Regions from separate parts of the Rhizobium sp. 05N430 genome, predicted to be linked through region 2. Evidence: predicted binding sites of a transcription regulator. Region 2 holds the regulator's gene; each other region holds the start of a gene.

Region 1 (10,344 bases), on a different contig from region 2:
GAGCAGAGAATCGGTCGTGGCGTCGGCCGGACTTTCCAGATTCCGAAGCCCTTTCTCGAAATGACGGTGCTCGAAAATGTACTCGTGGGCGCGCAGGCCCAAGACGGCGAGCGGCTGTTCGCGAACTTCCTGCGCTTTGGTCATGTCAGGCAACAGGAGCGGTTGGCGATCGAAAAGGCGCGTGCGCTGTTGGAGTTCGTCACCTTGTCGGGCCTAGAGGGACAGCCGGCGAAGGTTCTCTCGGGCGGACAGCGCAAGCTGCTGGAACTCGCACGCATCCTGATGGCCGATCCGCAGGCGATTCTGCTCGACGAACCGGCGGCCGGCGTCAACCCCGCGCTCCTGGAGACGATCATGGAACGCGTGCTGGATCTCAACGCGCGGGGCAAGTCCATCCTGCTGATCGAACACAATATGGATATGGTGGCGCGGCTTTGCAGCCGCGTCGTCGCCATGGCACTCGGCAAGCCGCTGGCCGAGGGCACGCCCGCCGACGTCGCCGCCAATCCCGAGGTCATCGAAGCCTATCTCGGAGCGGCGGCATGACCACGCCGGCGCTTCAAACCCGCGCGCTGGTCGCCGGCTACGAACCCGACCTGCCGATCGTGCGCGGCATCGATCTCTCGGTTGCGCAGGGAGAATTGCTGGTGCTGCTCGGACCGAACGGAGCCGGAAAGTCGACATTCGTCAAGGCGATCGCCGGCGTGGTGCCGATCCACTCGGGAAGCGTGATGCTGGGCCAGCGGGAGATCACCCACGTCGCATCCCACCGCAAGATCGGCGAAGGCCTCGCCTTCGTTCCGCAGACGGAAAACATCTTCGCGTCGCTCACCATCCACGAAAACCTGCAGCTTGCCGCCGCCGTCCTGCCGAAGGCTCTGCGAGGCGAACGGATCGCCGCGCTCTATCGTCGCTTCCCCGATCTCGCCAGCAAACCCACACGTTTGGCCGGCGCATTGTCGGGAGGACAGCGGCAGATGCTGGCCGTTGCCCGCGCGCTCATCGTCGATCCCTCCGTGCTCATCCTCGACGAACCCTCGGCCGGCCTGTCGCCCAAAATCGTCGGCGAGGTGTTTTCGATGCTGAAAGAGATCAACGCCGGCGGTGTCACCGTCATTCTGGTCGAGCAGAACGTCAAGGCGGCCGTTGCGATCGCCAACCGCGCCGTCATCCTAGTCGAGGGCAGGATCAGGCATGAGGGCGAGGCGTCCTCGCTGCTCGCCGACCCGTTGATCGCCAAGCTCTATCTCGGCACCACCACGCAGGCGGCGGAGGCACCATGAACCCGCAATTTCTCATGGATGGCCTGATTGCCGGCGCGATGATCGGCCTTGGCGCCATCGGCGTGACGCTTACCTATTCGATCCTGCGCTTTGCCAATTTCGCGCATGGCGAGATGCTCTCCTGGGGCGCCTATCTGGCACTCGCCGTCAGCGGCGGCCTCGGGCTCCTGTCGACCACGTTGACGAAGCCGATCGGCCCCTTCTCCTTCGGCTGGTCGCTACCGCTTGCGGCCGTGATCGCGATCCTGCTCACGGGCTTGCTTGCACTTGCCGTGGATGCGGTGCTGTTCGGGCGTCTGCGGGCGAGCGGCGGCGCGATCATCATTCTCGTCATGGCGAGCTTCGGCGCCTCGCTTGCGCTGCGCAGCCTGCTCGAATTCATCTTCACCTCGAAGCCCGCCTATTACACCAAGGCGCTGCAAATCGCCGTGAAGATCGGTGGCGGCCTGCGAGCCACGCCCGACCAGCTCCTGTCGCTCGGCCTGTCGCTGGTTGCGGTCGTCGCGATCCACCTGCTGATGACCCGCACCGACATCGGCCGCTCCATGCGCGCCGTGAGCGAGAATCCGGCTTTGGCGGGCATTGCCGGCGTCGACGTGCGCCGTGTGATCCGCGTCGTCTGGTTCGTCGGCGCTGCCCTCGCCTGCATCGCCGGCATCATGACCGGGCTGCTCGTACAGATCCGCCCCCATCTTGGCCATGACCTGCTGCTGCCGCTGTTTGCAGCCGCAATCCTCGGCGGGATTGGCAGCGTTCCCGGCGCGATGATCGCTGGATTGATCGTCGGCCTGTCGGAAGCAGCAGCCGTGCAGGTCGTCGGCGCTGAGTGGCGGGCGGCTGTCTCTTTCGTCATCCTGGTGGCGGTGCTGCTTCTTCGCCCGCGCGGCCTGTTCGGGAGGGCGGCATGAGCCTTGATCTGATCGCCTACGCAGCCTTCTTCCTGACGATGGCACTGACCTATGCCATCATGTGCCTCGGCCTCAATGTGCAGTGGGGCCAGACCGGCCTCTTCAACGTCGGCATCGCCGCCTTCGTCGCGATCGGCGCCTATGTGTCGGCGCTTTTGACGACGCCGGATGCGCCCGGCCGCTTTGGCGGTTTCGACCTGCCGATCGCCATTGGTTGGCTCGGCGGCGCGCTGGTCGCCGGGCTTGCCGCCTGGCTGGTCGGTGCGCTCACCATAAGGCTGCGATCCGATTATCTCGCCATCGCCACCTTCGGCGTCGCGGTCACGGTGCAGCTCTGTGTGCTGAACCTGCAACCGCTAACCGGCGGCGCCTTCGGCATCGGCTTCATTCCGCGCCCGTTCGGCAGCCTTGCCGCTGATCCGCTGGCATTTTCCCTTTCCAATCTCGCGCTGATGGCGGGCGTTGTGCTGGCGCTCTATCTGGCGCTCCAGCATCTCGCCAAGAGCCCCTGGGGCCGCGTGCTGCGCGCGATCCGCGAGGATGAAAGCGCTGCAAAGGCGCTCGGCAAGCGGCCTATCCGCTTTCGTCTGCAGGCCTTCACCATCGGCGGCGCCATCATGGGGCTGGCAGGGGCCGCGCAAGGACATTTCATCGGCTTCATCGCTCCCGACAATTATCTGCCGATCCTGACCTTCCAGGTCTGGGCGATGCTGATCGTCGGCGGCTCCGGCAACAATCGCGGCGCCATACTCGGCGCGGTGCTGGTCTGGGGACTGTGGGCGCTGTCGGCGGCCGCCGTCTCCGCGTTCGTGCCGCCCGAGCAGCAGGCCCGCGCGGCGTCGCTGCAGATCGTCATGATCGGCGTCGGGCTCTGCCTCATCTTGCTCCTGCGCCCTCGCGGCATTCTCGGCGCCTCAAATGCGCTGGCATCGCTGACGAGCAAGCGCAAACAGACATCCAGGGAATAACGACATGTCCACCACGCCCCCACGCATAGCCCTCACCAAGGATCTCTCCATCAGCCGCATCGTCTGCGGTCTCTGGCAGGTGGCCGACATCGAGAAGAACGGCACCGTGATCAATCCCGACAAGGGCGCCGATGTGCTGCAGGCCTATGCGCTGGATGGTTTCGATACGTTCGACATGGCCGATCACTATGGTTCGGCGGAGCTGATCACCGGTCGCCTGCTGTCGCGCTATCAGAACGGCCAGCGGCCAGTCGCCTTCACCAAATGGTGCCCGGAGCCGGGACCGATGACGGCTGATGTCGTGCGTCGTGGCGTCGAGGAGCGATTGACGAGACTTGGTGTCGACAAGGTGGATCTACTGCAATTCCACTGGTGGAGCTTCGAGCATCCAGCGTGGCTCGACGCACTGCACGAGATGCAGCGCCTGCGCGGGGAAGGCCTGATCGGCGCGCTCGGCCTCACCAATTTCGATGCTGGACATCTGGCGCTGGCACTCGCCGACGGCATCGAGATCGCCAGCAATCAGGTCTCGTTCTCCCTCGTCGACCGCCGCGCGGCCGGTGCGCTCTCGAAGCTCTGCGCCAATAGCGGCGTCAAGCTTCTCGCCTATGGGACGCTCTGCGGCGGATTTCTGTCCGAGAAGTGGCTGGGCCAACTGGAACCGACTGGTATCGCCGATTGGAGCCGCTCAAAGTACAAGCGCTTCATCGACATCGCCGGCGGCTGGCAGGCCTTCCAGGGCATTCTCAGCGCAGCCCAAACCATCGCGACCAAGCACGGCGTGTCGATCTCCAACGTCGCGAGCCGCTGGGTTCTGGAGCACGACGCGGTGGCCGCCACCATCGTCGGCGCGCGCATCGGCGAAAACGAGCATCGCGGCGACAATCTGAACGTCTTCTCTTTTGCGCTCGACGAAGAGGATCACGCCGCGTTGAACGCTACCTTTGATGAGACGCAGCCCATTCCCGGCGACTGCGGCGACGAATACCGCAAGCCGCCATTCCTCACGGCATCCGGCGACCTCAGCCACCATCTCGATGCCATTCCATCCGTCTACACGGCTGAGCCGGTACCCGGTCGTCCCGGCCGTTCGCGTGTCTCATCCGGCAGCATCTGGGAACCGATCGCGGGCTATAGCCGGGCCGTCAGGGTGGGGGATCGCATTATGGTCTCCGGCACGACCGCGACGCATGGCACCAACCGCTGCGTAGCGCCGGGCGATGCCGGCGCGCAGGCGACCTACATTCTCGACAAGATCGCCGCCTCCATTTCGGCGCTTGGCGGCAAGATGGAAGACGTGGCCAGGACCCGCATCTATCTGCGTGATGCCAATCAGTGGGAGCCGGTCTCGCGCGCGCACGGACGCGCCTTCGCCTCGGTTCTTCCTGCCAACACGCTGATCGAGGCCGGCAATCTGATCGGCGATTACGAGGTCGAGATCGAGGCGGAAGCGATCTGCGACTGAGTACATGCAACATAAAGTAGGGTTAGACGCTTTCCCTATCAACATCATTCGTGCTGACGGAGATGGCTGCACCGGTGCTTGGCTGCACTTCTGCATCTGTCCGCGTAAGAGATCGCCCCCAGCGACACCGATCGAATGTGCGTCACTGTCAATCAAATGCTCGATCAAAATGCTGGTCTGATTGTGCTTCCCGAGTTAGTGTCAGGGCAGATCCTGGCTTCAAGTGCTTCAGAGCTGCTTTCGTCAGCAGGAATGTGGCATGGATGTTTGTCTTCATCGTCGCGTCGAAAGCTTCATAGGTAATGTCGCTAATTGACTGGGCCTGCTGCTGGCGACCGGCATTGTTCACCAGGATGTCGAGACCACCGAGTGCCTTGACTGCATCGTCGACAAGTTTCTCACAGAAGGCGGCATCCCGAAGATCGCCCGGTAGCGCCACACCCTTGCGGCCTTCCGCTTTAATGAGTGCGATGACTTCCTTCGCATCGGGTTCTTCATCACGAAGATAATTCCAGAGAAGGAATTGTCTCATGCCCTAGGGCGACAAATCCGCATACACCGAGAAGCAGAAGCGCAAGGCCGAGCATATCGAGGAAGGCTACGAAGACCGGGGCGTTTTGGAAAAGGAAGCTGAACGCCGCGCTTGGGCAACCGTTAACAAGGAAAGTGGCGGCGGTAACAAATCAGGCTCTGGGCGCGGCCATGCCGAAAGCCACGCCTCCTCCAAGAAAGGAGGGCGAAAGGGTGGCACGGCCGCCGCGTCGCGGACCAAGGAAGAGCGCTCTGCCTCAGCCAAGAAGGCAGCTGCCACCCGCAAGCGCAACGAGCACCACGCTCATCATTGACAGAGGACGACGCCACAACAGCGGCGCCGTTCTTTTTGGAGAACGCTTATGCCGAAAAATAAACCCAAACAGAAATGGTCACAGGATGTGACCAACAACAGCGATGCGATGGATCTGAAGGACGGCGTCTTCAAGCAACGTAGCGCCAAGAAGATCGCGGATTCGCTGAAGGCGTCCGCCGAGCACAGCGACCGCCGCAAAGCCACCCCGTTTCAGTCTGCGATGTCGATGCTGAATTTCTATATCAATAGGGCGGGCAAGCAACTGTCGAAGTCGAGGTTGGCAACGCTCGACAAGGCAAAGGACGAGTTGCGCAAGGATTTTGGCAAGCAACCAAAACATTGATGACCCGCGCCCGTCGCCGCAGTCCGCGGTGCTGCAGCCATCAAAAGGCGCGCAGCGTGAGAAGCAATCGACGTTGCATCTCAGAAATTAATCTTCAGCTCAAAGGAAGACGATCATGCAAGCTGTCCGTATCCACCGCTTCGGCGGTCCGGAGGTTATGGCAATCGATGAAATCGACCAACCGACGCCGGCCGCCAACGAAGTTGTCATCAAGGTCTTCGCCGCGAGCGTCAATCCTGTCGACGCAAAGATGCGCGAGGGTAAATATCCTGTCGTCACCGAAAAGGATCTTCCCTACGTGCTCGGTAGAGACGTCAGCGGCGAGATCGCGGCCGTTGGATCTGGCGTTGCGAGCTTCCTGATCGGCGACAAGGTCTTTGCATTCCTGTCGCCTGAACATGGCGGTTACGAGGAGTTCGTCGTGGCGAGCGCGGAAGAAGTGGCTTTACAGCCCCAGGCACTTGATGCCATTGGCTCGGCGGCCGTACCGCTCGCCGGGATCACAGCATGGCAGGGGCTGTTCGATCACGGTGGCCTTCTGGCGGGCCAGCGTGTCCTTATTCATGGCGGTGCGGGCGGCGTCGGCCATTTCGCCATTCAGTTCGCCAAGGCAAAGGGCGCATGGGTAGCGACAACCGTGTCCTCGTCCGACAAGGATTTCGTAACCGACCTCGGCGCCGACCAGGTGATCGATTACAAGGCGGAGAAGTTCGAAGATGTTGTCGAGCCCGTCGACCTTGTATTCGATCTGATCGGCGGCGAGACCCAGGAAAGAAGCTTCAGCGTCGTCAAACCGAAAGGCGCCCTCATTTCTACACTCCAGGAGCCGGATAAGGCAAAAGCCAAGAAACAGGGTATTCGTGCAGCGCGCTACACCGCTCAGCCGAACGGCGCCCAATTGCAGGAAATCGCGCAGCTGATCTACCAAGGCGAGGTCCAGGTCGTTGTTGCCAGCACCTTTGGGCTAGGCCAGGCAGCCGAAGCCCAGTCCGTCCTCCAAGAAAAACATATCCGCGGCAAGGTCGTCCTTCAAGTCGTCTCGGAACAACCGAAACCTCTGATCGATGAGGAGGCGAGACGGCTGCGCGCATATCTGATCTGGGAAGCAGAAGGTCGTCCTGAAGGCCAGGACCTTACCCACTGGTATCGGGCCGGTGACACCGATGCGGCAGCGGAACGCGGCGACTATCGACAATATTTCCCAGGCATTGCGCCGGCCGGATCATTGGTGATCAAGTTCTATCACTCAGGCGATCAGATCCGTGGTTATGTGCGCAAGATAGCCGACACAGACGCGGACGATACGATTTTTCCCGGCGAGGAGATGGAGCCCGCCGCGGCCTTCAAACTGGCGGCCTCTCATAGAGCCGACAGCAACGAGCCCATATTTGTCGAGCTTGTGGAAGGGGTTGAATGGAATCCCAAATGGGGTCGATTGGCTTAGTGATGGGAGTCGAGATGACAAAACGGGAAAAGCTGCCGGAGACCGCTCCGGCTGAAACAGATGATGCCCGCTCTGTAGAGAGCCCAGAGGCCGATCGAAACCGCCACGCTCTGGCGCAAGGAGCGGCCAAAGGACTGCACCGGGCGATGAAAGAGCAACCCCGCACAGGAGAAACGGCGGAGGCTCAGGAGGAACCTGAACATGGAAAAAAATAAAAAGTCATCAAAGGCAGAGATCGAGCGAGACGCAAGGGGTCAGTCGGAAAGCAACCATGCCGGAGGATCCAACAATGGTGTGAGTAGCGCCAAGCCCCGCGTCATCACGCATTCAGATGACGCGACCGTCAACAAGAAGACGCCGGGCAAGGATGAAGACGCCAAGGACTGGGATATCAACTACGACGAACGTGACATGAACGAGGGCGAGTTTCGGGGGTAATGGCCGAGCATGGTCAGCGCGTTTTCGATGGCGGCCCCTGAGGCCGTATTGTCGAACACGCACCAGCTCTCCGGCGCCAGCAATTTTGAGAAAGACGCGATCTCGTCGTCGGTATAGCTCGAGTAGTAGATTTTTGGCTTGCCGTGCAGACGCACGTACTTCGGCTGTCTTTCAAAGTCTTCCGCTGGCCATACCGGGGCCGGATTGGCAAAAACCCGATCGATCGCGAAGTTCTTCAGCAGGTTCAACGCCTCGGCCGATGCCCAGCTCTTGTGGCGCGCTTCTATGACGATCCGTTCGTCATCGGCATCCCGTAAGGTTTTGAGTGCGGTTTCGAGAACATGTGCATCGAACACCAGCGACGGCGGTACCTGGCAGAGCAGCGGCCCGCGTTTCTCTCCGAGCGGTGCGATATCAGCAAGGAACGTGTCGAACGGCTCGGCAATGTCTTTCATAGCGCGGGTGTGGGAAATCTCCTTGGGGATCTTGACCGCGAACCGAAAGCTGTCCGGGACGGAGTCCGCCCAGCGCGCGAATGTCGATGTCTTGTGCCGCCGGTAGAAGGTCGAATTGATCTCGACGCCGTCGAAGACCGAGGCGTATCTGGTAAGGCCACTTCCCTCCGTTCCAAACCGGTCGCCCGCCTTTTCGGGATGGACCAGGCGGCGGTGGCAACAATCGGCAATCGTCTTCTCCTAGGTGTGCAAATTTACGAGCGAAACGATGGGTAGAATAGGTGGTTTCTTGCGCCGATCCAGCCCACACCGGAACCATCAACAGCCAAGAACGTTTGAAGAACGAATTCAGGAGATTGTGATGAGTGACAACCCGAAAACCGATACCTTTTCCAACACCCAGAAAGATCCGGACGACTGGGTCAGCGGTGATGAGCCGATGACGGGCGCACAGCGCTCCTACTTGAAGACCCTGTCGGAACAGGCGCATCAACCCGATGCGTATGCTGAAGATCTGACGAAGGCAGAAGCCTCGAAGCGCATCGACGAGCTTAAGCAGTCGCTTGACCTGGAATGACGTATCAACCGGTGGCACATCAAACTCCCGGCGATGGAAGCTCATGCGGAACTTTTGTGCACTGCAGCACTTATTAATCGTCAACCGCGAAAGGACGCGACTATGTCAGACCTGAAGCTTGGTGAACCGATCCCGACAGGCATTCCCGGTAGTGAACCGGTCAGCACGGAAGTACAAGATGCCGCCGAGGCGGTCGTCCGGCCGTTCGAGCGGTCAATCGGCGGCATGACGGCTGGCTACTCCGACAGCCCTTTGTTCGATCAATTGCTTCTGTTTCCAATGAAGCTCGGCCTGTCCATGGCACTTGCCTGGACGGCGATGCTCGTTAGCCCGATTGCGATGACAAAACGGCTGCAGACGACCGGGGTCACTCAATAAAGGACGTTTCTTCGTCCGTCTCGCTGTCGCCGCCTTTCGAGGTGGCGATTTCGTTTTGAACCGCATGTCGGCTGAGCAGGCCTGCGTCCTCAAGCGCTTCGATGTTTGGCAGGTCGGGGAGCGTTTCCATGCCGAAGGCGGAAAGGAAATTCGGCGTCGTCACGTAGGTGTATGGCGCACCGGGTGTTGGGCTGCGTGGGCGTTGCGAAGGCGGCTGGGATCTTGAAGACTGAACTTCATCGGAATATGGCGTTGCTTGGCGTCACATCAATCGGTGGGATCGGTGACGAACATATCGTGGCTTAGGGCCGATCGTTTTTATGTCAAAGGCAATGGACCGGTCCTTCGACCTGATCGCCGCGCTCATGAGGCACCGGAAACACGCTGTCCCTTTCACCCGGGCTGGCAAGATCGGCCAAAAAGTCGAACAGTCGCTGGGCCACGAGATGGTACCACCTCCCCTTTGCGCTGGATCGCCGTGGATGCTCATCATCGACGCCGTCATCAACACTCGGCGCTGGCGCTCGAACAGTGACGGCCGGACGACGGCATTGACGATCTCGGTCTCGTCTTCGAGCGTCAGGAACATCAGGCGGCCCTTAGAAGACGGAAGTCACCACATTGCAAAGTGTCAGAAAACTGCATATATTTCTGACAGGAGAGTTGCCGTGCAAAGACTGACAACACAGATCATGGCCTATGCCGAACAGCTACCCGAGGGAACGGCGCTGTCCGCGAAGGCCTTCCTGCATTTGGGAAACCGTGCCGCGGTAGACCAGGCATTGTCGCGGCTGTATGAGCGCGGCGAGCTCGTCCGGGCCGGTCGGGGGGTCTATCTCAAGGCGATCAAGAGTCGCTTCGGAAGCCGGCCACCGACGGTCGAGCAAGCTGTCGATGCAATCGCGAACCAGCGTGGCGAGGTCATCGTCTCGAATGGCGCTGCGGCTGCAAACTCGCTGGGGCTGTCCACTCAGGTACCGATCCGATCCGTCTACTTCACATCCGGCCGCAGCCGAACCATGATTGTCGGTAGCCAGACGGTCGAGTTGAAGCACGTGCCGCGCTGGCAGCTCGCCTTGGCGAACAAACCTGCCGGCTTGGCTGTCCGCGCGCTGGCATGGCTTGGTCCGGAAAAGGCAGAAGAGGCACTTCCGAGTATCAAGCGGAAGCTTTCCGTCGAGGCATTCGGCGAACTCGTTGCCGCCGCCCCCCAGTTTCCCAGCTGGCTTGCCCGCAGT
Region 2 (10,344 bases):
GGTGCAATGATCCTACGCAAGGACAAGGCATGAGCACGGTTGCTGCCAGCGCCCGCATTCACCCGATGGCCGTCGTTGAAGACGGCGCCGTCGTCGGTGAGAACGTGACCATCGGTCCCTTCGCCTATGTCGGTCCGAAGGTGACGCTTGATGACAATGTCGAGCTTCATCCCCATGCCATCGTCACCGGCCGGACCATCCTCGGCAAGGGTTCGAGGGTGTTTCCGATGGCCGTCATCGGCGGCGATCCGCAAAGCGTCCATCACGCCGGTGAAGAGACGACGCTGACCATCGGCGAAAATTGCACGATGCGCGAAGGCGTAACGATCAATACCGGCACCAGCGATTTCGGCGGCAAGACCATTGTCGGCGACAACAATCTGTTCCTCGCCAATTCGCATGTCGCCCACGATTGCCGTGTCGGCAACAATGTCATCATGTCGAACAACGTCATGCTTGCAGGTCACGTGACGATCGAAGATCGCGTCATTCTCGGCGGCGGTTCGGCGGTACATCAGTTCACGCGCGTCGGCCGTCAGGCCTTTGTCGGCGGCCTCTCCGCCGTCAGCTACGACGTCATTCCCTATGGCATGCTGAACGGCAATCCGGGGCTGCTCGGCGGCCTGAACGTCGTCGGCATGACGCGTGCCGGCGTTGATCGCGCTGTCATTCACACGGTACGACGCGCTTACAAGGCGATTTTCGAAGGCTCCGGTTCGGTTCGCGATAACGCAGCCGCAATCCGCGCCGAGTATGCCGATTGCCCTCAGGTTGTCGAAATCCTCGATTTCATTGCCGCCGAGAGCGATCGGGCGCTGTCTTCGCCGACGCGGGGACAGAAAGGCTGAGCGTGTCCGTTTCCGGCGACACCGCAAAGGGCCGTCTTGCGATCATCGCTGGAAACGGCCTTTTGCCGGCCTACGTGGCCCAGGCTGCACGTGCCGCCGGCGATGAACCCTTCGTGATTTCATTGAAGGGTGAAGTCGACCGTTCCTGGCAGGGCTACGACCATGCCGTCATCGGCGTCGGCGATGTCTCCGCACTCGATGCTATCTTCAGCAAGCATGATATCCGCCGCGTCGTGATGTCTGGTGGCGTCCGCCGCCGGCCGGAATGGCGGGAAATACGCCCGACGTGGAAGTCTGTCGTCAAGATCCCGTCGGTCGTCAGGACATTGATCTCCGGCGGTGATGACACCGTGCTGCAGATGGTGATCAAGCTCATCGAAAATAACGGCCGCCGTGTGATCGGCGCCCAGGAGATTGCCCCCGATCTTCTGGCTTCTGTCGGCTCTCTTGGTGCGGTGGTGCCGGGCAAGGACGATATCTCCGACATGCTGAAGGCTGCCGAGGCCGCCAATGCCCTGGGATTGCTTGACGTAGGGCAGGGTGCCGTCTCGGTCGGCGGACGCGTCGTCGCGCTAGAGGGACCGGAAGGTACCGACGGTATGCTGGAGCGGGTCGCATCGCTGCGCAATGCAGGGCGGATATCGGCGCGCCGCAAGGGCGTGCTCGTCAAGCTCTGCAAGCCGCAGCAGGATTTGCGCGCCGATCTGCCATCGATCGGCGTGTCGACCATTGCCAATGCGCAGAAAGCCGGTCTCGCGGGTGTTGCGGTCGAGGCGGGCAGGGCACTGATTCTGGAGAGAGATGAGATGATCGCTGCGGCGGATCAGGCTGGCCTTTTCGTGTGCGGCATCGACCGCGGCTTGCCGGGATGGGGGCTGACGTGAGCACCAGTCTGAAAATCGGCATCATTGCCGGAGAAGTCTCCGGCGACCTGCTGGGCGGCGATCTGATCGCCGCTTTGAAACAGATCCATAACGGCCCCGTCGAGCTTGTCGGCGTCGGCGGCGAAGCGCTGGAAGCCCAGGGCTTGAAATCGCTGTTCGACTATTCTGAACTGTCGATTATGGGCATCAGCCAGGTGCTTGCCAAGCTGCCGACGCTTTACAGGCTGATCCGCCAGACCACGGCGGCAATCATCGCCGCCAAGCCTGATGTTCTCGTCATCATCGACAGTCCCGACTTTACCCATCGCGTCGCCAAACGCGTACGCGCGGCTCTCCCGGATCTGCCTGTCGTCAACTATGTCTGTCCGAGTGTCTGGGCGTGGAAGGAATACCGCGCACAACGCATGCTGGGATATGTCGATCATGTTCTGGCGGTGCTGCCATTCGAGCCCTGCGTGATGAAGGAACTCGGCGGGCCGCCGACGACCTATGTCGGCCACCGGCTGACGGCAGATCAGGATCTCATCGCGACACGAAACGCGCGCAGCGCAAGGGCAAACTCTCCCCAGCCTGCCGTCAAGTCGATCATGCTGCTCCCCGGCTCCCGGGCCTCGGAGATCAACCGTCTTTTGCCTCATTTCGGCGATGCAGTGAATGAGCTCGTCTCGCGCAACGGCGAGATGCGGTTCATGCTGCCCACCGTTGCGAGGCGCGAGGCGCAGGTGCGTGAGATGATCAAGGATTGGCCGGTGAAGCCGGAGATACTTGTCGGCGGCGAGGCGAAGTGGCGGGCATTCGCCGAAGCCGACGCAGCGATGGCCGCATCCGGAACGGTGATCCTGGAGCTGGGGCTCGCCGGTGTGCCGACGGTGTCGGCCTACAAGATCGACTGGATCATGAAGCTGCTGACGGGCCGCATCAAGACCTGGACAGCGGCCATTCCGAACCTGATCGCCGACTACGCGGTCGTGCCCGAATATATCAACGAGGTTGTCCGCGGCGGCAGCCTGTCGCGATGGATGGAGCGGCTGTCGGCAGATACGCTGCAGCGCCGTGCGATGATCGAGGGCTTCGATCTCGTCTGGCAGCGCATGCAGACGGACAAGCCGCCGGGACAAAAGGCGGCCGAGGTCGTTCTCGAGACTCTGGACAAGAAAAAACCCGGTCAGAAATGACCGGGTTTTTTGTTTCGCTGATATAGGCGCTTAGCGCTTGGAAACCGGAACGTAGTTACGCTCGGCCTCGCCGATATAGAGCTGGCGCGGACGGCCGATGCGCTGCTGCGGATCCTCGATCATTTCGTTCCACTGCGCGATCCAGCCGACTGTACGGGCGAGAGCGAAGAGAACCGTGAACATGGTCGTGGGGAAGCCGAGAGCCTTCAGCGTGATGCCCGAATAGAAGTCGATGTTCGGGTAGAGCTTCTTCTCGATGAAATACTCGTCGGTCAGCGCGATGCGCTCGAGTTCCATCGCCACTTCGAGAAGCGGATCGTCCTTGATGCCGAGTTCGCCGAGAACTTCATGCGTCGTCTTCTGCATGATCTTGGCGCGCGGATCGTAGTTCTTGTAGACGCGGTGACCGAAGCCCATCAGGCGGAACGGATCGTTCTTGTCCTTGGCACGTGCGACATATTCAGGGATACGATCGACGGAGCCGATTTCCGAGAGCATGTTGAGAGCCGCTTCGTTGGCGCCGCCGTGGGCAGGACCCCAGAGGCAGGCAATGCCGGCCGCGATGCAGGCGAACGGGTTAGCACCCGAAGAGCCGGCGAGACGAACGGTCGAGGTCGAAGCGTTCTGCTCGTGGTCGGCGTGCAGAATGAAGATGCGGTCCATGGCGCGGGAGAGAACCGGATTGACCGTATACTCTTCGCAAGGGACGGCAAAGCACATGCGCAGGAAGTTCGACGCATAGTCGAGGTCGTTCTTCGGGTAAACGAAGGGCTGACCAATGTGATACTTGTAGGCCATGGCGGCCAGCGTCGGCATCTTGGCGATCATGCGCAGCGACGCGACCATGCGCTGGTGCGGATCGGTGATGTCGGTCGAGTCATGGTAGAAGGCCGAGAGCGCGCCGACACAGCCGCACATGACGGCCATCGGGTGCGCATCGCGGCGGAAGCCGGTGAAGAAGCGGCTCATCTGCTCGTGCACCATGGTGTGGTGCGTGACGCGGTAATCGAAGTCCTTCTTCTGCGCTGCGGTCGGCAGTTCGCCGTAGAGCAGCAGATAGCAGACTTCGAGGAAGTCGCCGTGCTCGGCCAGCTGCTCGATCGGATAGCCGCGGTGCAGCAGAACGCCTTCATCGCCATCGATGTAGGTGATCTTCGATTCACAGGATGCGGTCGAGGTAAAACCAGGATCGTACGTGAAGGAACCGGTGTTCTTGTAGAGTGCGCCGATATCGATGACATCAGGCCCAATCGTTCCGCTCTTTACGGAAAGATTGGCGGATTTGTCGCCGATTTTGATTGTTGCGCTTTGATCCGTCATTCTGATCCTCCAAATTGGCGGCGGCGCCATAAAAGCGCCATAGGGTTAAGCGTCCGCTCAGATTGCTATATGATAGCGCGCCTAATGCCAAGTTACCGTGACGCCATTTTGTGCATCGCAGTATCAACTTTTAGGCACTCCTGCGATGCTGTAAACGCATAGCGGAAGCTGATGATTTATTTAGGCTTTTTGCACTCACGTTTTTTCATCATTTTTCAATCGATTATTGTTGCTGAAACGCGCGCAGGGTTGCATTCTGGTTGTATTCTATCGGGTCATCAGGCTCTTTGCATGCCGGAGTTGAAAACCAGCGACGTCAGCACGATCACCATCGGTGCCGCGGCCAAATTGCCGCAGACGCCGCTGATGCCGCCTGCAGCAGGCTCTCTCTTCGCACCTGTTAATCTAGGTCACCGCCGGCAGCTTTCTATTCATGTTCTTCGGTCGCTGCAGCGCCGTGTTGCGCAAAGCCTGCCGGCCTGTGCTGTCGAAGAACTGGCCTATGGCGGCCGCATGTTGTTTGCGCCGGTGGCGCTCGGACTGGGCTCCGTTCTCTGGTTTGCCTGCGGCGCAGACATTTCACCGGCTGTGCCGCTTTCATGCGCAATCGCGCTACTTCTGCTCCTTGCCGTGACCGATCGCAGCCGGGAGTGGAGCCGGATCTGCCTGGTCTCCATGATGTTGATTGCTGTTGGCATCCTCGCCGCACAATTCGAGACCTGGAGAGCCGGTACTGTCGTTCTCGATTCGGCGGTAACGACGACGCTGACAGGCCGCGTAGAGCGGCGGGAAAGCGATGGCCGCGGCGGCTGGCGGTATCTGTTGGCGCTCAAGGCGACGGAGAACCCGGCGCTGAAGCGGCCGCCAGAGCAGGTGACCGTGATTGCGCGCGGCCAGAAAGCGGAGTTCGAAACCGGGACTTGGCTGAAGGGCAGGGCAAGGCTGACGCCGCCGTCAGGGCCCGCTCTTCCCGGCCTCAACGACTTTTCGTTCGGTGCCTATTTCGACGGCGTCGGTGGCAACGGTTTCTTTTATGGTGCCCCTGCCGTGGTGCCGGCGGTCGAACCCGGGCCCGCATCGATGCAGGATCGCGCGCTTGAATGGCTCTACCGCTTGAGAAGCGGCATCGGCGACCGTATTAGAGGCATCCTGCCTGGCGACACCGGCGCTTTTGCCGCCGCTCTGGTCACGGACGAGCGCCGCGCCATTTCGAGCGAGACGACCGAGGCGCTGCGCCAATCCGGCCTTGCGCATATCATCGCCATTTCCGGTCTCAACATGGCGCTGTCGGCAGGCATCTTCTTCGTCGGCTTCCGCACCGTGCTCAGCCTGTTTCCGGCTGTCGTCCAGGCCTATTCCGTCAAGAAGATTGCCGCAGCCGGTGCGCTTGCCGCCGTCACCGCCTATTTTCTGATTTCGGGCTTCGCTGTCTCTGCCGAACGCGCCTTCATCATGATGGCGATCATGCTGGCGGCGGTCTTCTTCGACCGGCCGTCGATCAGTCTGCGCAACGTAGCCTTATCGGCGCTGGTGATCATTGTCCTCTCACCCTCGGAGATCATGGGGCCAAGCTTCCAGATGTCCTTCGCCGCGACACTGGCCCTCGTCGCCGGCTATGCGCTCTGGAAGGAGAGGCCGGTGCGCGACCGGCCCTTCGCAAAGTTTCGCGCCGTCAGGATGCTGTCTTCCGCCACTGCGTTCTTCGGCGGCATCCTGCTGACCTCCGTCATCGGCGGCTTCTCGACCGCGTTGTTCTCGGTCGAGCACTTCCACCGGCTGACGGCCTATGGCCTGCCAGCCAATCTCGCTGCCATGCCGATCATCTCCTTCATCATCATGCCGTTCGGCCTCATTGCCATGCTGCTGATGCCCCTCGGTCTCGATGCATGGGCGTGGCAGGTGACGGGCTTCGGGCTCGATCTGGTGATCGCCATCGCCAGGACGGTTGCCTCATGGGGCGGCGATATCGGCGTCGGGCGCCTGGCGTCGTGGTACTTTCCCGCGGCGGTGACGGGTTTCCTGCTGCTGACTTTGCTGCGCAGCCGCATACGGCATCTCGGCACCGCGATCTTGATGGCATCGACGACAGCCGCCGCGATGTTGGGAGGTCCTCCGCCGCCGAAAATCGTGATTGCCGAGGACGGGAGCATGGCGGGCATCGTCAGTGACAACGGCCTCGCCACCAATCGCGAGCGGCCACCGGGCTTCATCTTTGATCAATGGAGGCGCGCTCTGGTGATCGATAAGCATTTGTCACCGGCGTTCCCGGCGCTCCCGGATATTCCCACCGCACCGCGCGGTGAAAGGCTGAAACTGACGGAGGCACAGCAGAACGACACCATGAACGCGATCAAGGCCAGTGCGACGGGCGAGCGCTTCTCATGCGTGAAAAAGTCCTGGTGTACGGCGAAGCTCGACAACGGTTCGATCCTGACCGTGATCGAGAATGCGGCGTTCCTTGGCCCAGCCTGCGACATATCCGATATCGTCGTCACACCGGTTCGCCTGCGCCTCGATACCTGCCGCTCAGGCGCCCTGCTTTTCACCGGGGAGACACTGCGAAAGACAGGCGCTGTCGAGCTTCGTTTCCCCAATGGGATCGCCGAAATCACCACATCATTCGAGGGTCTCGACCGGCCCTGGATCCGCCACCGCGCCTACGATTGGCGCAGCGGCACTTTTGGTGAAAGCGAGACGCTCAGTGATAGCGGCGGATAAGGCCAACGAGCTTGCCCTGAACCTTGACGCGGTCCGGTCCGAAAATACGGGTTTCGTAAGCCGGGTTGGCAGCTTCGAGCGCAACGGATGCACCCTTGCGGCGAAAGCGCTTCAGCGTTGCCTCTTCGTCATCGACGAGAGCAACGACGATATCACCGGCATTGGCGGTATTGGTGTTGCGGATGATGACCGTATCGCCGTCGAAGATGCCGGCCTCGATCATCGAGTCGCCCTTGACCTCAAGAGCATAATGTTCACCGTTTCCGAGCATGTCGGCGGGAACAGTGATGTCGTGTGTGTTCTGCTGGATCGCCGAAATCGGCACACCGGCTGCGATCCGGCCCATGACCGGCACCGAGATCGACGTGTGATTGTCCTCGTTCGCAGGCTTCGGCGGCGCGACCGGCTGCGGCTTGCCGAGGCTGCCTTCGATGACGCTCGGCGAGAAGCCGCGGCGCGGCTGGATGCTCGGGCTGTAGGCTTCCGGAAGCTTGATGACCTCGAGTGCGCGCGCCCTGTTCGGTAGGCGGCGAATGAAGCCACGTTCTTCCAGAGCCGTGATCAGGCGATGGATGCCCGACTTGGAAGCCAGATCGAGCGCATCCTTCATTTCGTCGAAGGATGGCGGAACGCCGGACTCCTTCATGCGCTCGTGAATGAAGAGGAGAAGCTCCTGTTGTTTGCGCGTCAGCATCGAAGTTTTTCCCCAGATTCGTGAAACAAAGCCAGAACGGACACTATATGTTCCATATGTGTTCCGCAAGTGCCTAAATATCGGTAAAACTTCCGATGATTTTTCGTCGTTTTTGAAAGTTTATTTGCCGGATTGGTGATCCACGCTTGCGCTTTGCCGGGCAGGGCGTGCAAATCTCTGCCGGCTTCACCGGAGGAACCGCCATGACGCATCCGCTCGATCATCTGGTACTGCCCGTGACCCATATCGACGTTGCCCGCGAGCGACTCGGGCGTCTCGGTTTCACCGTCGCGGCCGATGGCCGTCATCCGTTCGGAACGGAGAATGCCTGCGTCTTCTTGGCCGACAAGACCTATCTCGAACCGCTCGGTATTGCGAGCCAGGCGGACTGCGACGCGGCTGTCGCAAAGGGCAACAGCTTTGTCGCCCGCGATCAGGCCTTCCGCTTCCGCTGCGGCGATGACGGCTTTTCGGCTGTTGTCTTCGGCACCGATAGTGCCGATGCGGACAAGGCTGCCTATGACGGCGCGCAGCTGAGCGGCGGCGATATGGTCGAATTCTCGCGGCCGATCGTCATGCCCGACGGAACGCAGGCGACAGGCGCCTTCAAGCTCGCCTTTGCCGCCGATCTTCGGGCACCCGATGTCTTCTTCTTCGCCTGCCAGCGGATCAACGCCTTTCCGGCCGATCGCAATGCACTGGAAACCCATGCAAACGGCGTCACCGGCATCAGCGAGATCGCGCTGAGCGCTGAGGATCCGCAGGCCTTCGCCGAATTTCTGGAGACGGCCAGCGGTGGAGTGGAGCCTAAGGAGGCGGCACTCGGCCTATCCTTCGAATTGCCGAACGGGAGACTTTCCATCTTCTCGAACGAGGGCATGGAGGCCTATTTCGATGCCGAGCCACTTGTCACCGATAACGGCCTCAGGGCGCGCGCAATCGTCTTTTCGGTCGGTGATCTGGCCGTGACAGCGGCGCATTTGGCTGCTAACGGGATCACCCATGTCAGTATGAACAATCGTCTGTTGGTGAAGCCGGCGCCGGGACAGGGCGCAATCTTCGCCTTCGAGGAGACCCAATGACAAATACCAATGCAGAAGTTGTCGCCGGCGAGGGTGCTGGCCGCGTTACCTTTTCGAATACGGGCAAGCTGTCGCTGATCGCCGGTCCCTGCCAGATGGAAAGCCGCGACCACGCTTTCATGGTCGCCGGTGTTTTGAGCGAACTCTGCAAGTCGCTCGGTATCGGCCTCGTCTATAAGTCGTCTTTCGACAAGGCGAACCGGACATCGCTTTCCGCCGAGCGCGGCATCGGTCTTGAAAAGGCGCTCGAAGTCTTCTCCGATCTGAAAAAGGAATTCGGCTTTCCTGTTCTGACCGATATCCACACGGAAGAGCAGTGCGAGCAGGTGGCAACCGTCGCCGACATCCTGCAGATCCCGGCCTTCCTCAGCCGCCAGACCGACCTTCTCGTTGCCGCCGCCAAGACCGGCCGGATCGTCAACGTCAAGAAGGGCCAGTTCCTGGCGCCCTGGGACATGAAGAATGTTCTCGCCAAGCTGAATGCCAGCGGCAATCCGAACATCCTGCTCTGCGAACGCGGTGCCTCCTTCGGCTACAACACACTGGTATCGGACATGCGCTCGCTGCCGATCATGGCTGCACTTGGCGCTCCTGTTATCTTCGACGCCACGCATTCCGTGCAGCAGCCGGGCGGGCAGGGCGGCTCGAGCGGTGGTCAGCGCGAATTCGTCGAGACCCTGGCGCGTGCCGCCGTTGCCGTCGGTGTCGCCGGTGTGTTCGTCGAAACGCACGAAGACCCCGACAATGCGCCGTCTGACGGACCGAACATGGTCTATCTGAAGGACATGCCGCGGCTTCTCGAAAAGCTTCTCGCCTTCGACGCCATCGCGAAAGCGGCCTGACGTTCAAAAGGCTGACATGATCCTGTAATAGGCCTCGGATGAGGCCGGAAACGAAGGCATGTTAGGCGGCTCAAAAACGGCCATTGTAATTTGCGTGCCTTCGATTAAGACGATTTCAAACGATTTATCCCACCCACCGAGCAGGAAGAAACCCATGACTGCAATTACCGATATCATCGCCCGCGAGATTCTCGATAGCCGTGGCAACCCCACCGTCGAGGTCGACGTTTATCTGGAAGATGGCAGCATGGGCCGCGCGGCTGTTCCGTCGGGTGCCTCGACCGGCGCGCACGAAGCCGTCGAAGTTCGCGATGGCGGCAAGCGCTATCTCGGCAAGGGTGTTGAAAAGGCTGTCGAAGCCGCCAACACGGAAATCTTTGACGCCATCGGCGGCATCGACGCTGAAAACCAGATCCAGATCGACAACATCATGATCGAGCTGGACGGCACGCCGAACAAGTCGCGCCTCGGCGCCAACGCCATCCTCGGCGTTTCGCTCGCTGTCGCCAAGGCTGCCGCTGAAGCTGCCGGCCTGCCGCTTTATCGTTACGTCGGTGGCGCTTCCGCCCACCTGCTGCCGGTTCCGATGATGAACATCATCAACGGCGGCGCTCATGCCGACAATCCGATCGACTTCCAGGAATTCATGATCCTGCCCGTCGGTGCCGACTCGATCCGTGAAGCCGTCCGCATGGGTTCGGAAGTCTTCCACGTCCTCAAGAAGGAACTCTCGGCTCAGGGCCACAACACCAACGTCGGCGACGAAGGCGGCTTCGCACCG
Region 3 (10,344 bases), on a different contig from region 2:
ATCGCCGGCCGCCGTATCGGCGGCGCGCTGGCAATGCACATCTCGCTCGCATTGACATTCTTGATGATCTTGACGAGCGGCCGGTTCTTGCCCGGCGCGATCGATCATCACAATGCGCAGATGGGCCTCGTCGCTATGATGGTGGCAATGCTGCTCGACGACAAATATCGCGGATGGAGTTTCGCCATCGCCGGATTTTGTGCCGCAGTCGCGATCGCGATCGGCGCCGAAACAACGCCGGCAGTCGCCTCCATCTGCCTGATTGTTGCGATTGCCTGGGCGTGGCATGGCGATGTTTATGCGAGTGCCGCAAAGGCCTTCGGCCTGTCGCTTGCCGTCTTCATCAGTATCTTCTTCTTGGGCACCGTCCCGCCACGGCTTTATTCGGCCGTAACCTGTGACAATCTCTCGCTTGGTTTCTATAGCCTGTCAGCGATCGGTGGTGGTTTGCTCTTCGTTGCTGCCGCCTTTGCGAGCAGGGCGCCACGCCTCGGCCGTTTTACCGTACTCGCCGGTGTTGGCCTTTGCATCGCGATCTCTGCGCTGCTTATCGCGCCGCAATGCCTGCAGAATCCGCTGAGCAATCTTGATCCGATGCTTGTCGAGCTTTGGTTGGATAGCATCTCGGAGGCACGATCCTTCGTGGAGATGGCACGTACCGAAACGTATATTCTGGGTGCCTTCTATGCGACCGGCCTTTTCGGTGTCGCCATATGCATGTTCCGCATCATGCAACGCGACCGCGTGGAAGTTCACCTGACGCTTCTTTTCCTGCTCGGGGTTAGCTTTGCTATCGCCCTGGTGCAGGTGCGGGGTGCGACGTTCTCGAACATGTTGGCGATCCTGCCTCTGACCCTTCTGATCATTGATGTGCGCAAAGTTTCCAATGCGGACCGGGAAAATATCGCAGCGGCACTCTGCTACATCCTCGTAGTGATCGGCAGCGTTCCGGCAGCTTGGGGCGTCGCCGGCGATCTTGTTGCCATGCAAGTGAACCCGGCGGCCAGCGCCGTTGCAAGCGAAGACGAACCCGAATCCGTCTGCAAATTGCGTCAGGCGATAGCGCCGCTCGACAACATGCCACAAGGCATGATCGTCGCGCCGTGGGAAATGGGCGTGCCGATCCTCCGGTTCAGCGCCCAGCATGTGCTGACGGCTCCCTATCACCGCAACCCGCGAGGCATGCTCACGGAATTGCATATCGGCCTGGCCGAGCCCAAGGAGGCAGAGGCGTTCCTGCGTGGCGTGGGGGCGACTGCACTGGCTTATTGCCAGGAGGATGTGTCGTCGGCGCAGCTCGCAAAACTCAAGCCAGACGGCCTCTACGCCCAGCTCGCCAAAGGCAATGTGCCGAATTATCTTCAGCCCTATGCCAAGGCCGAAGGCGTCCAGTACTTCCTCTTCAAGCCGGTGGATTGACGCCGCGGACCGGCGATCTTCCGGCTGATCTTTCGCCGCACTTCGGATAGAACGAAGACATGAGCAATGTCTTCGACGGCGATTCGCCGACAAACCTCACGGAATATTCGGTTTCCGAACTATCGGGATCGATCAAGCGCACGGTCGAGACCGCATTCGATCAGGTCCGCGTGCGCGGCGAGATCTCCGGTTATCGCGGGCCGCATTCGTCCGGCCACGCTTATTTTTCGATGAAGGATGACCGCGCACGCATCGATGCCGTCATCTGGAAGGGTGTTTTCTCGCGTCTCCGCTTCCGGCCTGAGGAAGGCATGGAGGTTATCGCCACCGGCAAGATCACCACGTTCCCAGGATCGTCCAAATACCAGATCGTCATCGAAACGCTGGAGCCGGCCGGTGCCGGCGCGCTGATGGCGCTGATCGAGGAGCGGAAGCGCAAACTCGGTGCCGAGGGGCTTTTCGATCCAGTGCGCAAGCGCCGCCTTCCCTACATGCCGAAGGTAATTGGTGTCGTCACCTCGCCGACGGGCGCCGTCATCCGCGATATTCTTCACCGCATCTCCGATCGTTTTCCCGTTCATGTGCTTGTCTGGCCGGTGAAGGTGCAGGGCGAAGGATCCGGCGAAGAGGTGGCCAATGCCATCCGCGGCTTCAACGCTTTCGAGCCTTCTGGCGAGATGCCAAGGCCCGATGTTCTGATCGTTGCCCGTGGCGGCGGCAGTCTTGAGGATCTGTGGAGCTTCAACGACGAGATCGTCGTTCGTGCCGCGGCCGAAAGCGCCATCCCGCTGATTTCGGCCGTCGGTCACGAAACGGACTGGACACTGATCGACTACGCGGCCGATGTCAGGGCGCCGACGCCGACGGGTGCGGCTGAAATGGCGGTACCGGTCAAGGCGGAACTCGAAGCGCAGATCGCCGGCCTTTCCGCCCGTCTTCAGGGCTGTATCACACGGCAGATGGATCATCGTCGCCAGTCCGTGCGGGCGCTGATGCGCGCGTTGCCATCGCTCGATCAGCTGCTGGCCCTGCCGCGCCGCCGGTTCGACGAAGCGGCCTCCGGTCTCGGGCGTGGTTTGGAACTCAACACCATCAACAAGCGCGGCAGTTTCGAGCGCGTGGCATCGCATCTGCGCCCGGACGTGCTGTCCAACAGGATCACCGAGCGGCGGCAGATGCTGGCCGAGCGGATGACGCGGGCCGAGCGCATCGTCGAGCGCCGTATCGATGCCTTGAAAGGCCGGGTCGAGCGCTTCGGCGTGACGCTGTCGTCTGTCCCGGCGCGCCTGACGACGCAGACCGCCCGCATGCGCGATCACCTTGCCAATCTGTCCCGCCATGGCGACACGGCCGTGCGCCACCAGCTGACGCGGGCGCGGGGAGAGCTGGCCGCTCAGGATCGGGTGCTGCAGTCGCTTTCCTACAAGAACGTGCTGAAGCGCGGCTATGCCGTTATCAGGGATGATGAGGACCGGCCGGTCTCGCAGGCCGCCATGCTGACGGCAGGTGCCGGGATCTCGATCGAATTCTCGGATGGCCGCATCGGTGCCGTGACCACCGAGGGCGGATCGCCTTCTGCAGCAAAGAAGCGTCCGGCCAAGTCCGGTGAACCGGCGGCATCCTCGAAGCAGGGAAGCCTCTTCTAGGGGACCTGAAGAGCTGGCGCTCGATGATATCGCGCGCCAGCATGAATTGCTCTTACGCCCACTCGCCCTGGCGCATGACCGGCGCCCGCGATCCATCCGGCCTGATGCCGTCGATATCCACCTTGTTGGAACCGATCATCCAGTCGATATGGATCAGGCTCGAATTGCCGCCCTGCGCCTTGATCTGGTCCTGGCTGAGCGTTGCGCCATCCACAAAGCACTTCGAATAGCACTGGCCGAGCGCGATGTGGCAGGAGGCATTCTCGTCGAACAGCGTGTTGTAGAACAGGATGCCGCTGGCCGAGATCGGCGAGGAGTGCGGCACCAGCGCCACTTCGCCCAGGCGGCGTGCGCCCTCGTCGGTATCCAGCACCTTGCTCAGCACTTCGGCCCCACGCGACGCCTTGGCCTCGACGATACGGCCGCCTTCGAAGCGCACCTGAATATTGTCGATCAGCGTGCCCTGATGCGAGAGCGGCTTGGTGCTCGACACATGGCCGTCGACACGCAGCGCATGCGGCGTGGTGAAGACCTCTTCGGTCGGGATGTTCGGGTTGCAGGTAATGCCGTTCTTCGCCGTCGATGCGCCGCCATGCCATTCGTGGCCGTCGGCAAGCCCGACCGTCAGATCCGTGCCCGGTCCGGTGAAGTGCAGGGAGGCGAAGCGCTGGCCGTTCAGCCATGCCGAACGCTTGGCGAGGTTGCCGTTGTGCTCTGCCCAGGCGGCAATCGGATCATCGAGATCGACGCGCGACGCGGCAAAGATCGCCTTGGCGAGCTTGGCGACGGCAATCGCTTCGGGATCATTGGGGAAAACGAGCTTGGCCCAGGAAGGGTTTGGATAGGAAACGATGTTCCAGTTGATGTCGAAATTCGAGATCTTCTCGAGCGCCGGTTTGTAGGCGCTCGAGTTGGCGCGGTTGGCGCGGCTGACCTTGCCCGGATCCTGGTCCGAAAGCAGCATCGGATTGTCGCCAGCGATGGCAAGCCGGGCGGCATTGTTGGCATAGGCCTTGGCCATGCCATCGTAGAGCCAGCCGGAGGCGCGATCGAAGCTCTCGTCGCTCGCATACTGATAGCGGGCGAGCGTCGATTCCTCGTCGGAATAGAAGGCATTCACCAAGCCGGCGCCGGCCTGGTAGGCATGCTTGGTGATCAGGCGGACGAGCGGAATGGCAACGACTGGCGCCGTGATGACCAGATCCTGGCCCTTCTGCAGCTGCAGGCCCACCTTCACCGCGACCTCGGCAAGCTTATCCAGCTTGACCGGGTCGATCGAATGGTTCTGGGGCATGAAGTTCATGGTCGGGACCTCCTGATAAATTGCAGGCAGCAGACTTAGACCCGTTTGCGGCGAAAATGAAGCTCGATGCATCGAATTCGCCGCTTGAGAATGTGGCCCTAGGCAGCCGTTTGCCGAAGCAGTGCCGACTGATGCTTTTCAAGAAATGCCATCAACCTTTCCGGATAATCGGGTGCGGCCGCCGCGCGCACGCTGGGGCGTTTCGCAAGTTCGCTACGCCATGCCTGCACCTTTGGCAGCCCGTTGAAGATATTGCTTTCGCCGAGCGTATCGAAAACGTCGAAATACCGGAAAATCGGCGCGAAGACGGCATCGACCAGGCTGAAATTATCGCCAGCGAAAAACGGGCCGGCCGAGAGCTCCGCCTCGATGGTTTTGAATTTCCCGGCAATCACCTTGCGCTTATCTTCCAGCTGCCGTGCATCGCTTGTCGTCTCATAGGTCCAGAGATCGGAGAGGATGGACGAGCCGAACTCCATCCAGCCGCGATGCCGTGCCCGCAGCAACGCATCGCCAGGATGCAGTCTCGGTCCCGGCTGTGTTTCGTCCAGATACTCGCAGATTGCCGCGCTCTCGAAGAGCGCTGTCTGTTCGCCATCGTCCTCGATGAGCAGCAGCGGAACCTTGCCGAGCGGCGAGATCTTCGAAAACCACTCGGGCTTGTTGTCGAGGTCGATGACAACACGCTCGAAGGGGACGCCCTTTTCGCCGAGCGCGATCGCGGCGCGCTGCACGTAAGGGCAGAGATGGTGCGAGATGAGGGTCAGCTTCTGCATCGGTATCTCCATTATAGATGCAATTGCATATAAATACGCTTGCGGCATTCGTCAAGATAGATGTAATTGCATGCATGTCGGAGAAGACCACCCCATCCGATGCCGCCACCGAAGCGTGGATCGGTATCATGCGTGCGCAGCAGAAGTTGCTTCTGGCAATCGAGGCCGATCTGAAACAGGCGGGCATGCCGCCGCTCGGCTGGTACGATGTCTTGTGGGAACTGGTCCGCGCGCCGGATGGCCGTTTGCGGCCCTTCGAGATCGAAGAGCGCACGCTGTTGGCGCAATACAATCTCTCGCGCCTGATCGACCGGCTCGAACGTGAGGGGCTGGTCGGCCGCGAGACATTTGCGGAGGATGGCCGTGGGCGATGGGTGGTCGTGACCGATGCGGGCCGGACGCTTCGCGAGCGGATGTGGGTCGTTTATTCGAAGGCGATCGAAAGGCATGTCGGCTCGAAGCTCGACGATGCGTCCGCAAAAGCGCTCGCAGACCTTTTGAAGAACCTGTCGGCCTAGGCGATCAGCGATGCCGCCTTTGCGTTCAGCGCCTTGAGCGCATCTCCAGGCGCGAGCCTCACCTGCAGTCCGCGCTGCCCGCCGTTCATATAGACCAGGGCTTCTGTAAGTGCTGCTTCCTCAAGGGCCGTCGGCACAAGCTTCTTCTGGCCGAAGGGGCTGATGCCGCCAACATGATAGCCGGTCAGCCGTTCGGCGTCGGCAGGCTTCATCATGTTCGCGGACTTGCCGCCAAACGCTGCGGCCAGCTTCTTCATGCTCACTTCACGGTCGGATGGAACGACGACGCAGACCGCTTTGCCATCGACTTCGGCCATCAGTGTCTTCAGAACCCGGTGCGGCTCCTCGCCGAGCGCGTCCGCCGCCTGCAGGCCGACGCGTTCGGCGTTCGGATCGTAGTCATAGGTATGGACCGTGAATTCGACGCCCGATCTGGCAAGGACCTGCGTGGCACGCGTCGTCTTCGACATGATCACTTTCCGAATTCGGCAGCGTAGAGATCAGGCTTGAAACCGACAAGCAGCTTGCCGTCATGCTCCAGCACCGGGCGCTTGATCATCGAAGGCTGCTCCAGCATCAGCGCGATCGCTTTGTCGCGCGTCAGGTTCTCGCGATCGGCATCAGGCAGCTTACGGAAGGTCGTTCCTGCACGGTTCAGCACCGTTTCCCATCCGGCCTTGCGGACCCAGTCTTCCAGATGTGCCCGGTCGATGCCCGAGGCCTTATAATCGTGGAAGTCGTAGCCCGCCCCATTCTCCTCGAGCCAGGTGCGGGCCTTCTTCATCGTGTCGCAGTTCTTGATGCCGTAAATCGTCGTTGCCATCGTCAGTCTTCCAGCGTTCCGGCCTTGCGCAGCGCCGTGCTTGGCTCGCCGCAGGCAATCTTCATCAGGTCTGCGCGCCGCCGCACCAGCCGGTCGGACGTGCGCGTCACGATCAAGCCTGCCTGCGGGGCACGGATCTCCGTCTCGCCATCGACCATGCCCGGCCGCGTGACGATGGTTGCCAAAAGATCGCCGGCAGCGACCGTCTCGCCGATGTCGCGGTGGAAAAGAAGGGTGCCGGCAACCGGCGTGCGGATCATCTCGATATTGTCGAGCGGCACGGCAGGTCCGGTAAAAGCACCGAGAGGGGCGCTGTCCCTGACCGCCCCGCGGGCGGCGAGGAAGGCGAAGACGCCATCGGCGTCAGCGCTTGCCATGTCAGGATAGACGTCGCGGCGGCCGCGAAGCTCCACCGTTACGGAGAGCTTGCCGGGCAAGCGGCTGCGCTTCTCGCCGGGCACCTCGTATTTCCAGGCAAAGCCGACGGCCTCTTCGAAAGCCGAGCTTTCGCCATCCGAAAGCAGCACCGCATCCATCGACAGAGCACTGGCCAGATCGGCGGCCTCAGGCCAGAAGGCCTCGTCGATATAGGCATATTGCAGTGATTCATCGTCGCAATGCAGGTCGAGCACCAGATCGGCGCCGAGTGCCATGTGGATCAGCTGCCGCTTGAGACGATCCGTAGCCGGATACCGGTCCAGATCCTCGACCAGCGTATCGCGATCGCGCAGCGAAATCAGCGGGAAGTCGCGATTGAAGTTGGTGCGCGATCCGAGATCGAAACGTCCCTGCAGCTCGCCGAAGTGCGATTGCGCCGCGCCGATCGGGTTGGCCTGCGGAACGATGGTAATGTCGCTGGCGATCCTTCCGGCATCTTCGGCAGCTCTGAGCTTCCGGCAGAGGAAATGCAGCAGTGCCGTTCCCGGTAGCTCGTTGGCATGCAGCGCCGCCTGAATGTAGATCCGCGGCGCGTGCGGGTCGCTGCCCTTGAAATGCAGCACCGGCAGGCGCCATTCGATGCCCGGCGTATCGCCAGGAATGATGATCTCGGTCGTATCCATGTCAGCACTCCGCAAAATCTGCTGGCAGCAGCTTTAAGCAACTCCGCCGTACCGGCGCAAGCGTCAATAGGGGCGCCTCATCCAAGCAACGGCCATTCTTCGATATCCACATGCCGGCCTTCGCCGACGAGGCTGTTGACCAGCACGAAAGACTTCGCCGTCCAAACGATCGGTTCCGAAAGGATCGTTTCGGGTACGCTGCGGTAGTCATAGAGCAGCGTCATATGCGGCTCGAGCTTCGGCTGGACCCGGACGCTGACGCCGCGGTTGAGCAGTGACAGGGCGAGCTGCGCATGCAACGAGAGAACCTCCTGTCGCCCTTCGCCTGCCCGCAGAACTAGTGCCGGCTTGCCTTGGCGAAAACTCACGGCGCGCCGGAAGGTGAGCTTGAAGGGGCGCATTCTGACGGCGGCGGCGGCCGCCAGACCATCGAACAGCATGCTCGGCGGGATCGCATCCCATTCCCCGAGATGGCAGAGCGAGACGTGGAGCAGGCGCTTGGGTTTCGGCTTCTCCCGCAGACCGAAACGCCGCCGCAGATCACCCGCCATGCGCCTCGTTTGCTCCGCTGCCCGCTCGTCGGGGCGCAGCGCGAAGTAGACATTGCAAGGCTTTCGATCCGCTCCACCGTGACCCGGCGCCGCGGGGTCAGGCGCACGGCCAAATGAAAATTCCGTCTGGTTCTGAGCAACCATCTCCAACCGGCAAGCGCCGCCTCCTCTTGAAGGACCAGAGGCTAACAACAAGGGCAGGAATTGACAAGAACAAAAAGAGAACAAATAATCGAAGCGTTGAGATTGCGTTGGTGGGCAAGAATCGGGTTGAAGGCCGGACGCAGGCATACGATCTTTGGGGCAGTCAATCATGGAGGTTGCGTCATGAACGAGGCAACGCATCACTACTGCATCTTCGAGACCACAGGCGGCTTTTGCGGCATAGCCTGGAATGCCGCCGGCATCGTTCGCTTCCAGCTGCCGCCAAAGGCTGAAAGTTCGACCGAACAGTTGCTGCTGAAGCGACTGTCATCAGGTCTTCGCGCCAATCCGCCGGCCGCGGTCGCGGCGACGATCGAGTCCGTCAAACGCTACTTCGCCGGGGAGACCGTGGACTTCTCAGATGTTGCGGTGGATCTGTCCAATCAGGACGAGTTCTTCCGGGAAATCTATGCCGCCGCCCGCCGCGTCGGCTGGGGCAGGACGACGACCTACGGCACGCTCGCAAGGGAACTTGGCCGCGGCCCGGAAGCCGCCCGCGACGTCGGCCAGGCCATGGCCAAGAACCCGGTCGCCCTGATCATCCCCTGCCACCGCGTCCTCGCCGCCGGCGGCAAGCTCGGCGGCTTCTCAGCACCTGGCGGGTCTAATTCGAAGGCTAAGATGCTGGAACTCGAAGGCGTCAACCTGGGCCCGCCCGAGCCGGCCCAGCAGTCGCTGGGGTTTTAGGCAGCGGGAGTGAAGGTCACTCCCACTCAATCGTACCAGGTGGCTTGCTCGTCACATCATACACGACGCGATTGATGCCGCGGACTTCGTTGATAATGCGGGTGGCGGCGCGGCCGAGGAATTCCATGTCGTAGTGGTAGAAATCCGCCGTCATGCCGTCGACCGAGGTCACGGCGCGGAGCGCGCAGACGAATTCGTAGGTGCGGCCGTCGCCCATGACGCCGACGGTCTGGACCGGCAGCAGTACCGCGAAAGCCTGCCAGATCGCGTCGTAGAGACCGGCCTTGCGGATTTCGTCGAGATAGATGGCGTCGGCTTCGCGCAGGATCTCCAGCTTTTCGCGGGTGATGCCGCCCGGGCAGCGGATCGCTAGGCCCGGACCCGGGAACGGGTGGCGGCCGATGAAGCTATCCGGCAGGCCGAGCTCCTTGCCGAGCACGCGCACTTCGTCCTTGAAGAGTTCACGCAGCGGCTCGACGAGCTGCATATTCATGCGCTCGGGCAGGCCGCCGACGTTGTGGTGCGACTTGATCGTCACCGACGGGCCGCCGGTGAAGGAGACGCTTTCGATGACATCAGGATAGAGCGTGCCCTGGCCGAGGAAATCGGCGCCGCCGAGCTTCCTTGCCTCTTCCTCGAAGGTCTCGATGAACAGGCGCCCGATGATCTTGCGCTTCGTCTCGGGATCGGAAACGCCCTCGAGCTCGCCGATGAACTTGTCGGACGCGTCGACGTGGATCAGGTGCAGATTATAGTGTTCGCGGAACATGGCGACGACATTCGCCGCCTCGTCCTTGCGCATCAGGCCGTGGTCGACGAGCACGCACGTCAGCTTGTCGCCGATCGCTTCGTGGATCAACAGGGCCGCAACGGAGCTGTCGACGCCGCCGGAGAGGGCGCAGAGCACACGCTTGTCGCCGACCTGCTCGCGGATCGTATCGACGGCCTTCTGGCGGTAGGCCGACATCGACCAATCGCCCTTGATGCCGGCGATGTTGTGAATGAAGTTGCCGATCAGCTTGGCGCCATCGGGTGTGTGCACCACTTCCGGATGGAACTGCACGCCGTAATATTTGCGCTTCTCGTCGGCGATGAAGGCATAAGGCGCGTTCGGCGAGGTTGCCACGACCTTGAAGCCCTCGGGCAGCGCGGTAACGCGGTCGCCATGGCTCATCCAGACCTGGTGGCGCGAACCCTTCGACCAGAGGCCTTCGAACAGCTTGCTGTCTTCATCGACCTCAAGAAAGGCGCGGCCGAATTCGCGGTGATGGCCGCTTTCGACCTTGCCGCCGAGCTGCATGCACATCGTCTGCTGGCCGTAGCAGATGCCGAAGACCGGAAGACCGCTGTCGAAGA

What was found. The regulator LexA, encoded in region 2, represses DNA repair genes until DNA is damaged. The targets are predictions, from matches to a motif close to TGTTCNNNNTGTGTTCNG.
Positions count from the first base shown of each region.
Region 1: a site for LexA is predicted at 8,479-8,496, ahead of AC1DJO_RS27270 (DUF3072 domain-containing protein). Genes of this name have one in related genera too.
Region 3: a site for LexA is predicted at 8,307-8,324, ahead of AC1DJO_RS13220 (2'-5' RNA ligase family protein). Genes of this name have one in related genera too.

Region 1 is NZ_JBFTMO010000022.1:16,091-26,434, reverse strand. Features, by position in the region: gene AC1DJO_RS27330 (ABC transporter ATP-binding protein) at 1-546, shown strand, start outside; gene AC1DJO_RS27325 (ABC transporter ATP-binding protein) at 543-1,283, shown strand; gene AC1DJO_RS27320 (branched-chain amino acid ABC transporter permease) at 1,280-2,191, shown strand; gene AC1DJO_RS27315 (branched-chain amino acid ABC transporter permease) at 2,188-3,159, shown strand; gene AC1DJO_RS27310 (aldo/keto reductase) at 3,164-4,624, shown strand; partial or broken gene AC1DJO_RS27305 (SDR family NAD(P)-dependent oxidoreductase) at 4,803-5,135, opposite strand; gene AC1DJO_RS27300 (plasmid stabilization protein) at 5,212-5,469, shown strand; gene AC1DJO_RS27295 (DUF3175 domain-containing protein) at 5,518-5,814, shown strand; gene AC1DJO_RS27290 (zinc-binding dehydrogenase) at 5,930-7,258, shown strand; gene AC1DJO_RS27285 (hypothetical protein) at 7,273-7,473, shown strand; gene AC1DJO_RS27280 (hypothetical protein) at 7,460-7,696, shown strand; gene AC1DJO_RS27275 (DUF72 domain-containing protein) at 7,654-8,271, opposite strand; gene AC1DJO_RS27270 (DUF3072 domain-containing protein) at 8,513-8,728, shown strand; gene AC1DJO_RS27265 (hypothetical protein) at 8,831-9,106, shown strand; partial or broken gene AC1DJO_RS27260 (SMC-Scp complex subunit ScpB) at 9,096-9,305, opposite strand; gene AC1DJO_RS27255 (alpha-hydroxy-acid oxidizing protein) at 9,278-9,412, shown strand; gene AC1DJO_RS27250 (DUF6088 family protein) at 9,775-10,344, shown strand, end outside.
Region 2 is NZ_JBFTMO010000008.1:161,924-172,267, forward strand. Features, by position in the region: gene fabZ (3-hydroxyacyl-ACP dehydratase FabZ) at 1-33, shown strand, start outside; gene lpxA (acyl-ACP--UDP-N-acetylglucosamine O-acyltransferase) at 30-848, shown strand; gene AC1DJO_RS18190 (LpxI family protein) at 851-1,732, shown strand; gene lpxB (lipid-A-disaccharide synthase) at 1,717-2,907, shown strand; gene gltA (citrate synthase) at 2,938-4,227, opposite strand; gene AC1DJO_RS18205 (ComEC/Rec2 family competence protein) at 4,741-6,945, shown strand; gene lexA (transcriptional repressor LexA) at 6,926-7,639, opposite strand; gene AC1DJO_RS18215 (VOC family protein) at 7,843-8,721, shown strand; gene kdsA (3-deoxy-8-phosphooctulonate synthase) at 8,718-9,563, shown strand; gene eno (phosphopyruvate hydratase) at 9,718-10,344, shown strand, end outside.
Region 3 is NZ_JBFTMO010000005.1:104,913-115,256, reverse strand. Features, by position in the region: gene AC1DJO_RS13260 (hypothetical protein) at 1-1,419, shown strand, start outside; gene xseA (exodeoxyribonuclease VII large subunit) at 1,479-3,065, shown strand; gene AC1DJO_RS13250 (aminopeptidase) at 3,118-4,368, opposite strand; gene AC1DJO_RS13245 (glutathione S-transferase family protein) at 4,467-5,144, opposite strand; gene AC1DJO_RS13240 (MarR family winged helix-turn-helix transcriptional regulator) at 5,219-5,662, shown strand; gene ybaK (Cys-tRNA(Pro) deacylase) at 5,659-6,132, opposite strand; gene AC1DJO_RS13230 (ArsC family reductase) at 6,135-6,485, opposite strand; gene AC1DJO_RS13225 (succinylglutamate desuccinylase/aspartoacylase family protein) at 6,488-7,546, opposite strand; gene AC1DJO_RS13220 (2'-5' RNA ligase family protein) at 7,624-8,097, opposite strand; gene AC1DJO_RS13215 (methylated-DNA--[protein]-cysteine S-methyltransferase) at 8,425-8,988, shown strand; gene guaA (glutamine-hydrolyzing GMP synthase) at 9,005-10,344, opposite strand, start outside.